4 regions of the Leuconostoc sp. XM4 genome follow, and region 1 is predicted to be linked to each of the others. Evidence: riboswitches for the same ligand, from Rfam matches in the RefSeq annotation. Region 1 holds a riboswitch; each other region holds the start of a gene.
What was found. A riboswitch is a leader RNA that binds a small molecule or an ion and turns the genes downstream of it on or off. The one in region 1 is predicted to bind thiamine pyrophosphate.
Positions count from the first base shown of each region.

Region 1 (3,189 bases):
CTGCTTGTCCGCCAGTTTGAGAAACTGACAATAAATAATTTGTATACGCCAAAGTTGTTGGGGCTGGCTGTGCTGATGCCAAAGTTTCCTCACTAATGTTAAATTGGGCAGCATATTGCCGATGAAGCGCCATTTCATCCGTTAAGGTTGAATGAAGAATCGTTGAAAATTGCGTCATGCTCTCTAGGTCTGTACTTTTAAGCGCACCTAGAGCAAATATCTTGGCATAATGAATAAGATAAACATAATCTTGTATCATATAATATTTAAATTTCTCCACGGGTAAAGTACCCTCACCAATTTCTTGAACAAATGGATGTTTTAAATTAGCTTGCCAAACATCGCTAAGTTCTGTAAGAATTTCTTGACTAAATACCATTATTACTCCTTTTTAGTATGTGTCCACTCCGCAATAAAATGTGCTAAAGATTGACTGTACCGCACCAAACGCTCAATTGAAATGCTTTCATCAACAGCATGCGCATTATTTAAATCACCCGGACCATAAATGGCAGCCGGAATGTGCGCATCACCAAACCAGCCACCATCAGTGACACTGGTCGAAAAAGAGATGTTAGTCCTAGTTCCAAATGTAATCTGGTGTGACTTTAATAGTGATTGAACTGCAGCGTGGTTTTCATCTATTTCTAGTGCTGGGAAAATTTCACCTCGATCTTCAATCATAGAAGTCCCACCCCATTCAAAAATAGGTAAGTGATTTTGTAACCATGGATCGGCTTGCGCTAAACGAGTTACAAAGGATTCAATTTCTTTAGTGACAGATTGATAGGTTTCATTGGGATAAAAATGGACTGTTATCCATAAACGCGCTTCATCTGCTACGAAGGCTGCATGTCGTCCACCCTCAATCACTGCTGGATTAATCGTATTTGTACCAGCAGGAAACCCTGGGTACACCTTATTTATTGCCCAGTCACGTTCTAGCTCTTGTAAACCAATAATTATCTTGGCCATCTTCTCAATAGCGCTTGCTGCTCGCAAACCACCACCAGCATGAATCATTTTACGACGTAAGCCATCGTGATACGTTTGATCACTTTTAATTGTTATCCATCCCGTGATAACACCGCCTTGCCCTTGAACCTCTAAGTCACTTGAGTCTGTTACGAGTGCAAAGTCTGCTGTATAACCATGATCAATGGTTGATTTTGTGCCAGCTTCACCAACTTCCTCACCAATAACGGATTCAAATAATACTTTCCCTGGTAAAGAAATGTTTTGGTCATGTAAAGTTTTTAAGGCGAACAATGCCGCTGCTAGTCCACCCTTCATATCTGATACACCACGACCAATTAATCGATCATCCTGAATAACAGTCTCAAAAGGTGAAAAAGACCATTGCTCATCAGGGTTTAACGAGGCAACGTCAATATGTCCATTAATAATCAAGCTCTGATATGTCGAATCACCGTTTTTGGTTCCAACCACAATGTCATCGTTGTCATATAATGCCCATTGATCAATATCAAATCCTAAAGGCCGTAAGTAGTCAGCAACAAAATTTTGAGCCTCACGTGTGTTACGCGCTGGTGGCGCTGGGGTCTCAAAAGCAACCAACTGCTTTACCAATTCTAATAAATCATCTTGCTGCGACGCAATTTGTTGAGTAACTTTTGTTAAATCCATGCTTTACCTCCACAAAAAAAGCACTTTTGTCAGCGGACAAAAGTGCTCAAAAATTGCTTTAAATATGTATTGCTAACAAGTTACTGTTGCATCACACAATTCACTTTCCTCCGCTGGCATTATCCATCTCAGGTTCAAAGGGTTCTTCTCAGCCAATTGGCGCCCCTAGTTATTTACTATTCAATTATTAACCGAGTATATCTTATTTTGAAACCTCTGTCAAAAGACACGCGTAATTACTTACATGAACCTTTGTTTATGTTTTACGGTTACGATGGTGTAATTGAGCATGATCTTGGGAACTGGAATATCTCCTTTCACTATGACTTCAAAAATTGTTTCTTTGCCGTAAGCGTTTTATAAATGCCGCCAAAGAATAATCCAACTGTGAACCCAGAAACAATACCATAAAAAATGTTGAAATTCATCTGAGTGTAAAGTACTGGATGGATAGCGAGAATAACGTTTAGAATATATTTTACTAGAAAATTGGTTAGCATAATAACTAAAGGTAAGGTACTACCCTCCTGAATTAATTGGCCATCTTCAACATAAAAAGATCGTCGCATATAAAGTAAGTAACTGAACAAAAATCCTAAAATCAATGCCACCAGGTAAAAACTCAGCAAAGTATTTGGAGAAGCAAATTTGTTTACTACTGTATTTAGACCCCAAATAACGAAAATAAAAGGCATTATGATTGATCTTCCAATAGAAGCAGGACTGTCATTTATTAATGACGTACCTCGTTTAATTAGTATAATTAAAACAACCCATACCCAGAACGGTGTGTTGTTAATGATTTCGAAAATAAATTTTAGTATATCAGCCATGATGATACTTCCCTTCTTTACATAAATTTTGGTTAGTGTGAAATGACAATTTACACAACAAACAAACCGGATCAACAAAATTTCTACATTAGAAATATCTTTCAACACTCAATATCATACTGAAAAATATAACTGTTGAGATAAGAATTACGACAAGAGGTAAAAATACTTGACGACGGGTCAGTGTGTAAATGTAAGTGGTGACCATTTATATGTAAGGGAAAAAATCATCATCTATCTGGAGGGGAAAGTCAAAGGATTATACAATTGTCTCGTCCTCAAAAATCATTCACAAAATCTTTTTATCGTTCTTTCAAAAGTGAACACCGTATTTAATTCTTAAGCCAGTTATTCATTTTCTAAATGAAAGTGCTTAGCAACACAAAAATATAAATTATGTTAAACTCACATATAGTAAGGTATGTTCAAAAATGAGCCTAATTTGAGGAAATAAAAAATGAAAATATTTGTTATTGGTGCTAATGGTCGTGTTGGTCAAGAGTTAATCAAGCACCTGATTAATCAACATCACGAAATCATAGCTGGATCACGAAACCCCGAAAGGACAATGAAACACAAAAATATCACTGCGATCAATTTTGATTTACATGATGATATTGAAACCTTATCTCAAAAAGTTGAAGACATTGACGCAATTTATTTTGTAGCCGGATCGCGCAATAAAGACTTGTTACAAACAGATGCTTTT
Region 1 is NZ_CP134507.1:974,750-977,938, reverse strand. Features, by position in the region: gene tenA (thiaminase II) at 1-379, opposite strand, end outside; gene RHP64_RS04890 (acetylornithine deacetylase) at 382-1,647, opposite strand; TPP riboswitch at 1,736-1,824, opposite strand; gene RHP64_RS04885 (DUF6622 family protein) at 1,968-2,480, opposite strand; gene RHP64_RS04880 (NAD(P)-binding oxidoreductase) at 2,938-3,189, shown strand, end outside.

Region 2 (3,189 bases), 540 kb from region 1:
AATTGGTTTAATTGGGCCAAATGGTGCGGGTAAAACCACATTATTTAATTTACTAACAGGTGTATATTCACCTAGTGAGGGAGAAGTACTCCTATTTGATGGTCAGCAGTTAGCTAATGTCAATCGTCAATCTCCTGCAAAACGTGCTCGATTAGGCGTTGCGCGCACTTTTCAAAATATTCGCTTGTTTGAAAGTCGAACAGTATTAGAGAATGTTATGATTGCTATGAATTCTAGTACTCAGGCACATGTATTCAGTTCATTGTTTCGTTTACCTTCATTTTATAAAAATGAAGAGCAACTAAAAAACGAAGCTCGTAAGCTGCTAAGTATTTTTGATATGCTGGAGGTACAAGATACGCTGGCAACAAACTTACCATATGGGCAACAACGACGTTTAGAAATTGTGCGGGCATTGGCCACAAAACCTAAAATCTTATTTTTAGATGAGCCAGCAGCTGGTATGAATCCACAAGAAACGGCTGATTTAACACGTTTAATTAAACAAGTTCAACAAGAATTTAAGATGACAATTATTTTAATTGAGCATGATATGAACCTTGTTATGGCTGTCAGTGAGCGATTATATGTATTAGAGTACGGTAAGTTATTAGCCAGTGGCACACCATTAGAAATACAGCAAAATGCCGATGTGATCCGTGCATATTTGGGAGAAAATAACGAATGAGTGCATTACTGACAGTTGAAAATTTAAACGTAAGTTATGGTGCCATTAAAGCGGTACAAGACGTTAACTTTGTGGTGAACAATAACGAAATCGTATCACTAATTGGTGCTAATGGCGCTGGGAAAACTACAATTTTACGTACGATTTCGGGCTTAGAAAAACCCACTAAGGGACGTATTTTATTTGAAAATCAAAACATATTGACTATGAATTCAGAGCGAATTGTCTCAAGTGGAGTTGCTCAAGTGCCAGAAGGACGTCGCGTGTTTTCTGGCATGACTGTTCAAGAAAACCTACAGTTGGGTGCTTTTACTCGAGGCAAGGGTATTAACTTGAAAGATGAATACACACTTATTTACGATCAGTTTCCAATTTTAAAGGAAAGACGTAATCAAGATGCAGCGACTTTATCTGGTGGTGAACAACAAATGCTAGCCATGGGTCGCGCATTAATGGCAAAACCAAAATTGTTATTGTTGGATGAACCTTCCATGGGCTTGGCACCGCTATTTATTGAGAAAGTTTTTGATATTATTAAAAATGTTAATGCACAAGGAATGACAGTATTAGTAATCGAACAAAATGCGAATCAAGCGCTAAAAATTGCGGATCGCGGCTATGTTTTGGAAAGTGGAAAGATCACGATGACAGGTACGGGAGCAGAGCTACTTGCATCAGATGACGTGCGCAAAGCATACTTAGGCGGTTGATTATTCATATGGATTCAGGTACACTGAAGTAGAATTAAATAAATATCTGGGGTGCCCAAGCTGGCTGAGAGATACCCATTGAACCTGATTACGGTAATTCGTGCGAAGGAAGATTATAATAATGAACTATTCTAGTGTATAAATATGCCTATTTAGCCGTTAACTAATCTTTTCTGATAGTTAGCGGTTTTTTTATTCATTAATGTTAATTTTTAAAATTAATGAAGATATTTGTTTAAAAACACGAAGCCAAACAAAAAAGGAATTTAATCATGAATATTACAGACATTAGAACGAAATCACCTCTTGTCCTGACTTATGCAAATTTTGTTACACCACAATTTGTAGCTAATGTAGTTAATGTTGTTGGTGCCTCACCGTTAATGAGTCGCGAGCTAGCAGAATTTAAGGAATTAGCCGGAATTGCCAATGCGGTGATTATTAACACAGGGACGCTTCAAAAAGTAGAAATTAACGATATTATTAAACTTTCTCAGGAAGCATACCAATTAGGCAAGACAGTCGTATTAGATCCGGTTGCTGTATCAGTTCCATTTAGGTCTAAAGCCATTACACAATTTTTAGCCTCTGGTCATGTTGATGTTATTCGTGGCAATGCAGCCGAAATTGCTTGGTTTGCCGATATTGATTTTGCTAGTCAAGGTATCGATGCTACTGGAAAAGGTGACGTAATTGAAATTGCACAGCGTGCCGCCAAAAAAACAGGTGCAGTGATTGCGCTAAGCGGGGCTTGTGACGTTGTCAGTGATGGTCAATACACACAAACACTTGATATAAATGTTGAACAATTATCTTCTATTGTAGGTACAGGAGATGCCTTATCATCATTAATTGGTGCGTTCATTGCCGATGGGCTAAAGGTTCCTAATGTGATGAATGCAATGGCTACATTCAAACTTGCTGGACAAAAAGCCGCTACAAAAACGAATCAACCAGGGTCTTTTACAAATCAATTATTAGATGAATTATTTGTTATTGATAATATCGATGTTCAAAATTTTATTAAAGAAAGTGTGCTGAATCATGGTTAATAAAACACCCCAAGCTCTAACAATTGCTGGTATGGATAGCAGTGGTGGCGCTGGAGTTAGCGCGGATCTAAAGACGTTTGCCGCCCAAGGTGTTTATGGCGCTAATGTTATTGTTGCTCTAACAGCACAAAACACAATGGGTGTACAGCAAGTTTCGATGACTTCACCATCTATGATCCATGCCCAATTAAAATCAGTGGCTGATGACTTAAAAATAAGTGCTGTAAAAAGTGGCATGCTTGGTGATGTGCCCACAGTAGAATCAGTGTCTGAATTTTTACAACAAGCAGATTTTGGTAACTATGTATTAGATCCTGTAATGGTTGCCAAGGGAGGCGCTCACTTATTGAGTGATGAGGCCATAGTTGCTATTAAGTCTAGTTTGATACCGTTGGCAACGCTCATTACGCCTAATATGCCAGAAGCTGAAGTCTTAAGTGAGTCAAACATTACTAACCATGAAGATGTGATGCAATCCGCTTCAAAGATACAACAATTAGGAGTTGAAAACGTATTATTAAAAGGTGGGCATGCCTCCGGGAAAGATGTTTATGACTATATTCTATTGGCTGATGGTAGTCATTTTTGGCTTAAAAGCTCACGGGTAGATACAATTAGAACTCACGGGACAGGGGATACAATTTCTGCGGCCATTACTGCTCGTTTAGCTTTGGGAGATGATATGAAAACGGCTATTATTCATGCAAAAGCTTATGTTGATGCTACCATTCGTGAAGGT
Region 2 is NZ_CP134507.1:437,231-440,419, forward strand. Features, by position in the region: gene RHP64_RS02375 (ABC transporter ATP-binding protein) at 1-688, shown strand, start outside; gene RHP64_RS02380 (ABC transporter ATP-binding protein) at 685-1,398, shown strand; TPP riboswitch at 1,436-1,526, shown strand; gene thiM (hydroxyethylthiazole kinase) at 1,671-2,450, shown strand; gene thiD (bifunctional hydroxymethylpyrimidine kinase/phosphomethylpyrimidine kinase) at 2,443-3,189, shown strand, end outside.
Region 2: another riboswitch for thiamine pyrophosphate. It lies ahead of thiM (hydroxyethylthiazole kinase); the one in region 1 lies ahead of RHP64_RS04890 (acetylornithine deacetylase).

Region 3 (3,189 bases), 460 kb from region 1:
GTGTTTCATCAGATTCTCGAGAGAGAACTGTGGGATTCGCAATCTTGAAGCCATTTAAATTCAAAATTGGTAATACAGTACCATCATTTTTAGGATTCAAAAATTTATTAACATGCCATGAAGTGGCTAGGGGTGCTGTTTCTGCTTCACCATCGCCAACAACAACCGCAGCAATGAGGTCTGGATTATCCAATACAGCACCAGCACCGTGCAAGATAGAATAGCCTAAAGCACCACCTTCATGAATCGATCCAGGTACTTTAGGATCAGCATGTGAAGCAACGCCACCGGGGAAAGAGAAACGCTTAAACATTTTCTGCATACCCGCTTCATCCTGTGTGATTTCTGGAAATGCTTCGGTATAACTACCATCAAGATAAGCATTTGAAATCATTACTTGTCCGCCATGGCCAGGCCCCTCAATGTAAAACATATTCAAATTAAATTTATTAATAGCACGATTTAAATGGGCATAAATAAAGTTTTGACTAGGAATCGTGCCCCAGTGCCCGATTGGGTGAATTTTAACTTGTTCTGCCGTTAACTTTTCCTTAAGCAATGGGTTATCTAACAAATAGAGTTGTCCAACTGACAAATAATTGGTAGCTCGCCAGTAGGCATCTAAATTGTTCAGGTAATCTGTTGAATCGATATTCATTTGATACTTCCTCCAATTTGTGACAATGCATACACAAAGTGCATGCTACGATTGCGTAAAAAATATTGCAAGATATAAAATTAACTTTGCAAAGTATAGTGAAAAGTTCAGAAATAAATTGATAATTAATCTGAACCTGGCGAACACCAATTCATTATCAAGCCGTGTTTTTACATATTCATCGTAAAGGTTGTTTTTTGAAAAGTCAATACCAATACATTAATTGGTACGACCCAATTAATGTATTGGTATTGACTTTTATGGTTATAATCGCGTCATAACGGGAATTAGCGTCTTAACATTACTATTTGATAAAATAATTTGTTTGCATACTTCTGAACAAGTGTGTTACACTCGATTTTGTTATTAGTCGATTAATTAACATACTAGGGGTGCTTTTAAAAAAGCTGAGAGAGAAGAGATAATCTTTGAACCCTTTGAACCTGATCTGTAGCAAGCAGCGTAGGAAAGTATGAATATATGATTTTTTTGCAATCATATAAACAGCCATACTATATCTAAGAGCGTTTGCAATATAACTGTTATTATTGCAAACGCTCTTTTTCTATGTGTTGAAAATTTAGGAGGCAATTTTGTGAATCAACGTGTTTTTTTGGCGGCACCTTTCAAACAACTTTTGAATCAAAACAATCGAGTCAATACGGAAACTACACAGGCACTGCAGCAAGTAATGCAAGTGTTAGAAGATAAAGGAATGTTTGTGGATAATGCGCACAAACGAGAGAATTGGGGATTAGAAATGATGACCCCTACTCAATGTACAGATGCTGATTTTAATTCCATAAAAAATTGTGATGTTTTAATGGCTTTTCCGGGTAGCCCAGCATCACCAGGTACCCATATTGAAATTGGCTGGGCGTCAGCATTTCATAAAAAGATTATTTTGCTTTTAAAGAATGATGTTGACTATGCATATTTGATACGTGGTCTTGGTGTAATTGGGGACGTAGAGTATATCTATTACGAAAATATGAATAGTTGCCTTTCACAAATAAGTAATGTGATAGACAATTATCTACAACACAATAAAGTATTGTCAAAGTAGCGTTGAATGAGGGAGTTGAGTTAAATGACAACATATGAAACCTTTGATGATGCCTATATAGCCGAACTAAATGAAATATATCATCATGCAGAATTTTTCAATGAGCCCAGAGGATTTAGTAGTCGGGAAAAATTAGGTGTTAATTTTAAAATTGAAAATCCCGTACAGAGAATTGTATATAGCCAAACGAGAAAAACAAATATTATCTTTAATTTTGCGGAGGCATTGTGGTATCTAACAGGAAACAATAGCTTGTCTTACATCAGCTATTACAATAAACGAATGCCTGATTATTCAATGGACGGGCAAATACTAACCGGTACGGCATACGGCAAAAAGCTGTTTCATTTTGGGGAACAAAACCTAAATCAATGGCAGAACGTTAAACAAGAACTGCTAAATGATGCTGATTCGAAACGAGCGGTAATCCAAATATTTGATGCGCACGAATTAACAATTAATCAAAATTTAGATGTATCTTGCACATTGGGATTGCAGTTCTTAATTAGAAATAACCAACTTAATATGGTGGCTTACATGCGAGCAAATGATGCGTTTCGAGGCATAGTAAGTGATATTTTTTCATTCACCTTTATCCAAGAATTTATGGCACGAGAGTTGAATCTTAAAGTTGGAAAATATTACCATAGCGTGGGCACAATGCATATTTATGAACCTGATAATCAGTGGGTGACGCATGTGCTCAATGAATCAAATGATCAAACATTTATCTCTCCTAAAATGCCGCAAGGAAATAATTGGGCGATGGTACATGAGCTAATGCATTATGAAGAAAAATTAAGAAAAAAAGAACTAACAATGAATTGGGTGGACATTCAACAGACTGAGTTATCGTCGTATTGGCAACAAATATTGGCCTTATTTAGTATTTACCAAATGATTTATTATCACGAGGAAGTAGACCAGGTGTTATTTGACCATCTTTTGCCAGTATATCAACATCTTTTGCTGAATAGATGGCCAACGAAAATGAGTAGGGGGATGGTGTCCAATGACAGAAAATTTATTTAAGGATGAAGTCGTGGCTAATCAGTTTAACGACTATAATGACGTATTAGAACAGGTTTTGGGATATAATTTTGTTTTGTCGATTTTGAAATCGACTCAAGCAAAGAAAATATTAGACTATGGATGTGGCCCTGGAAAAGTTTCGCTGCGTTTAGCAAACCAACTATCAGCCGATATAGTTGCGGTTGACGAGTCTGCTAAAATGATTGAAATTGCGAAAAGAGAGCGTAAGCATCAGCAAATTGATTATAAAATTGTTAAAAAAGATAATTTAGATTTTATCTCTGATAATTCAGTAGATGGTGCGATTGCGTGCTATGTTTTTATTAACAATCAGTCTGAACAACGAATTTTAAAGATTATGAGGGAAATTTATCGAACATTGCGACCAAACAGTCACTTCATCATTTTAGATACTAATCCAAATACCACGGGT
Region 3 is NZ_CP134507.1:1,432,425-1,435,613, reverse strand. Features, by position in the region: gene RHP64_RS07270 (phosphoketolase family protein) at 1-658, opposite strand, end outside; TPP riboswitch at 1,037-1,144, shown strand; gene RHP64_RS07265 (nucleoside 2-deoxyribosyltransferase) at 1,254-1,724, shown strand; gene RHP64_RS07260 (thymidylate synthase) at 1,749-2,756, shown strand; gene RHP64_RS07255 (class I SAM-dependent methyltransferase) at 2,737-3,189, shown strand, end outside.
Region 3: another riboswitch for thiamine pyrophosphate. It lies ahead of RHP64_RS07265 (nucleoside 2-deoxyribosyltransferase); the one in region 1 lies ahead of RHP64_RS04890 (acetylornithine deacetylase).

Region 4 (3,189 bases), 560 kb from region 1:
ACCCCAACAATCCAACAGGGGTATTCGAAACAACCAGCTCCATTAAGCGCTTTTTGGACAAGCTGCCAGCAAATATTACGTTAGTAGTGGACGAAGCCTACTATGATTTTGTAGATGAACCTGATGCTACCGTGGCACCTTTGGTAGCTGAGTACACAAACTTGGTTGTGCTACGTACCTTATCAAAGGCATACGGTCTAGCTAATTTACGTGTTGGATATGGCATTATGCAAGATCCCCTTTATAGTGCGATGCAAGCAGTTCGTTTACCGTATAATTTATCAACCTATCAGATTGTTGGTGGCACGGCTGCTGTATTAGATCAAGAGTACTTGCAGAAAAATGTCCAACGTTTTCAAGTAGAGCGCCAAAAGTTCCAAGATTTTTTGACTAAAAATAAGTTTAAGTTTTATGAATCACAGGCTAATTTTATTTGGATAAAGGTTGGCGAAACGAAAAAAGTTGGTCAAAAATTATTAGAACAAGGTTTCCAAGTCAACGATCGACTTAATCCTGAGTGGATTCGTATTGCGTTAGGTACACCAGAAGACAATGCTGAATTAAAATTAGCTTTTTTGAAAGCTACAAACAAATAAATTCACGGATACACAAAAATGTTGCGTCATTAAATAACGACGCAACATTTTTGTGTTATTAAATTTCACTTCTTTACATCAATAGCCTTACAAAGTGTTTGCCTGATTTAATACATCTTTGAAGCGCCAGTCTTCTTGGTGGTAGGCTTGTTCCCAGAACTGCCATTCTAATTCACAACTTTTAAGAAAAAACTGTGTGGCCTGTTGGCGTTGTTGAGTTGTTGCATTTTCTGCCAAGCGATCTATCCATTCAAAGATTTTGTCAGATAGTGAAACTTCCGAATCATCATCTGTATTATCATAAAAATCAATCCAGCTTTTGAATGGGTTATCATTTGTGTTCGCTTTCTCCTGAACTTGTTTTTTTGCAATTTCATTATAGGTCCAAGGGCACGCCTGAAAAGCAGCTAGAATATTTAATAAGGAGCCGGTGTCAGCCGCACGATACATATGTGATTCGTATAGATATGCTTTAGGTGTTGGCGTGGCGTGTTGCAATGTTTCATATTCGACGCCGGCAACGTCACAAAAAACATGATGGGGATGAATTTCGCTATTTAAAATGAAATCAATTGAATCAGCAAAAAATTTCATTTCATTACGATCAGTTAATTTTGTAATGGCATTGGCATAAATTTTGATAAATTCACTAAGATATTGGAAATCTTGTTCAACGTAAAAAATCAAAGCTTCTCGGGGAACGTAACCGTCCGCAATGCCACGAACAAATGCGTGATCATGAATGGCTGTCATAATTGGTGCAGCTTGGGTGCGCAATTCTTCTGAAAACATAATTTCTCCTAAAATCTTTACATGTCCAACAAAAAAACTCTCTCTTGACTATAGGCAAAAAAGAGTATCTTTTGTAAAAAGAATACCACTTTCCTACGCTAGTATTGACTAGATCAGGTTCGAAGGGATTGATAAGTAATATCATCTCAGCCAAGAAGGCACCCCTAGTGGACAGCATATATTTTTTTTAATGAGATTAGCATAGCATTGAAAAATTAAAATTGCAAATGGTTTTATGGTGTAGCTAATGGGCTAGAAAATTTCTTTGCATTTAAAATTAGAATGGGTTATACTAATTCACGAAGTTAATATTTTATCTGGGGTACCGTAAGGTTGAGATAATACCCATTGAACCTGTCAGGTTAATACCTGCGAAGGAAGAATAAGTTAGATTAAGATGTCTTTTTGATGCCATCAATCACTAAATTCTTTTGTGGTTGGTGGCTTTTTGTATAGACACTTATACTATAAAAGGTATTTTATCGAAACATACAGCCTCGAAACAAGAGGAGAGATGTTTATGGAACAAGTAGAAACAGTAACAGCGGGATCAAAAGGGAAATGGTCTTTGCGAGAAGTCATTTTAATGGCGTTGATTGGTATCGCCTTTGGTGTGATTTATTTTATTATGGATCCAGTGTACACAGCACTTGATGCAGTCTTAGTTCCGCTTGGGTTACACCAATACACCATTGCAATCACTATTGGGCCATGGATGATGGCAGCCCCATTGGCTAGTTATTTATTGAAACGTGTTGGTGCGGGATTAATAGGTGAATTGCTTGGCGCCACTGGAGAAGCCTTGTTGGGCGGCTATTGGGGTGTTGCAACACTAATTTCTGGACTTATTCAAGGTATCGGATCAGAGCTTGGTTTTACTTTGACAGGATATAAAAGCTGGAAAATGGGTTTGATTTTGTCAACATTTACTGGAACATGCGTGACATTCATCTGGTCATTGTTCCACGATGGATATCTACAATTTGATTTTGGTATGCTAGTTGGGTTGTTTATTGTTCGCTGGATTTCAATTGCATTTTTTGCTGGTCTATTAGTTTACTGGATTGTCAACTTGCTAGAGAAGTCTAAATTATTAAAAACAAACCGATAAGGTCAATAAAAGTATGACGGAATTAAAGGCCAATCATTTAGATATTAAATTTGACGATGAAATTATCTTAGAAGATATTTCACTGGAGATTAGACCAGAACAATTTATATTATTAGTTGGTTCATCTGGATGTGGCAAATCAACTTTGATGACTGCCTTAGCTGGGTTATATCCTAAATATGGCGGCGAATTGTCACAGGAAGTGTCTTTGAACCATCAGTCAATTGCTCAAATCAAAGCGAACCATCGCGCTAAAAAAGTTGCCATGCTATTTCAGCATCCAGATCAACAATTTGCCATGGATCGCGTAGAAGATGAATTGATTTTTTCATTAGAAAATTTATCTTTAACTACCGAGGAAATTGATAAGAGAATTAATTCTGCTTTATCAGAGGTAGGAATTGAATCACTGCGACACCGAGAACTTTCATACTTGTCAGGTGGAGAATTGCAAAAGGTTGCTTTAGCTGAAACATTAGCGATGGGTGCAGAAATTATTTTATTGGATGAACCTTTTGCGGCCGTTGATCCAGAGCATCGACATGAGTTACAAGTATTGTTAAAAAAATTAGTTGATCAAGGACATGGTATTTTAGTTTCAGATCATGACACAAGTGGATACGAAAATCTGATAACAGATTTATATCGTATTGAAAATCGACATATAGCATGTGTTGATTCTACAGCTTG
Region 4 is NZ_CP134507.1:1,539,206-1,542,394, reverse strand. Features, by position in the region: gene hisC (histidinol-phosphate transaminase) at 1-596, shown strand, start outside; gene tenA (thiaminase II) at 684-1,388, opposite strand; TPP riboswitch at 1,462-1,564, opposite strand; TPP riboswitch at 1,697-1,786, shown strand; gene RHP64_RS07735 (ECF transporter S component) at 1,909-2,499, shown strand; gene RHP64_RS07730 (ATP-binding cassette domain-containing protein) at 2,513-3,189, shown strand, end outside.
Region 4: another riboswitch for thiamine pyrophosphate. It lies ahead of RHP64_RS07735 (ECF transporter S component); the one in region 1 lies ahead of RHP64_RS04890 (acetylornithine deacetylase).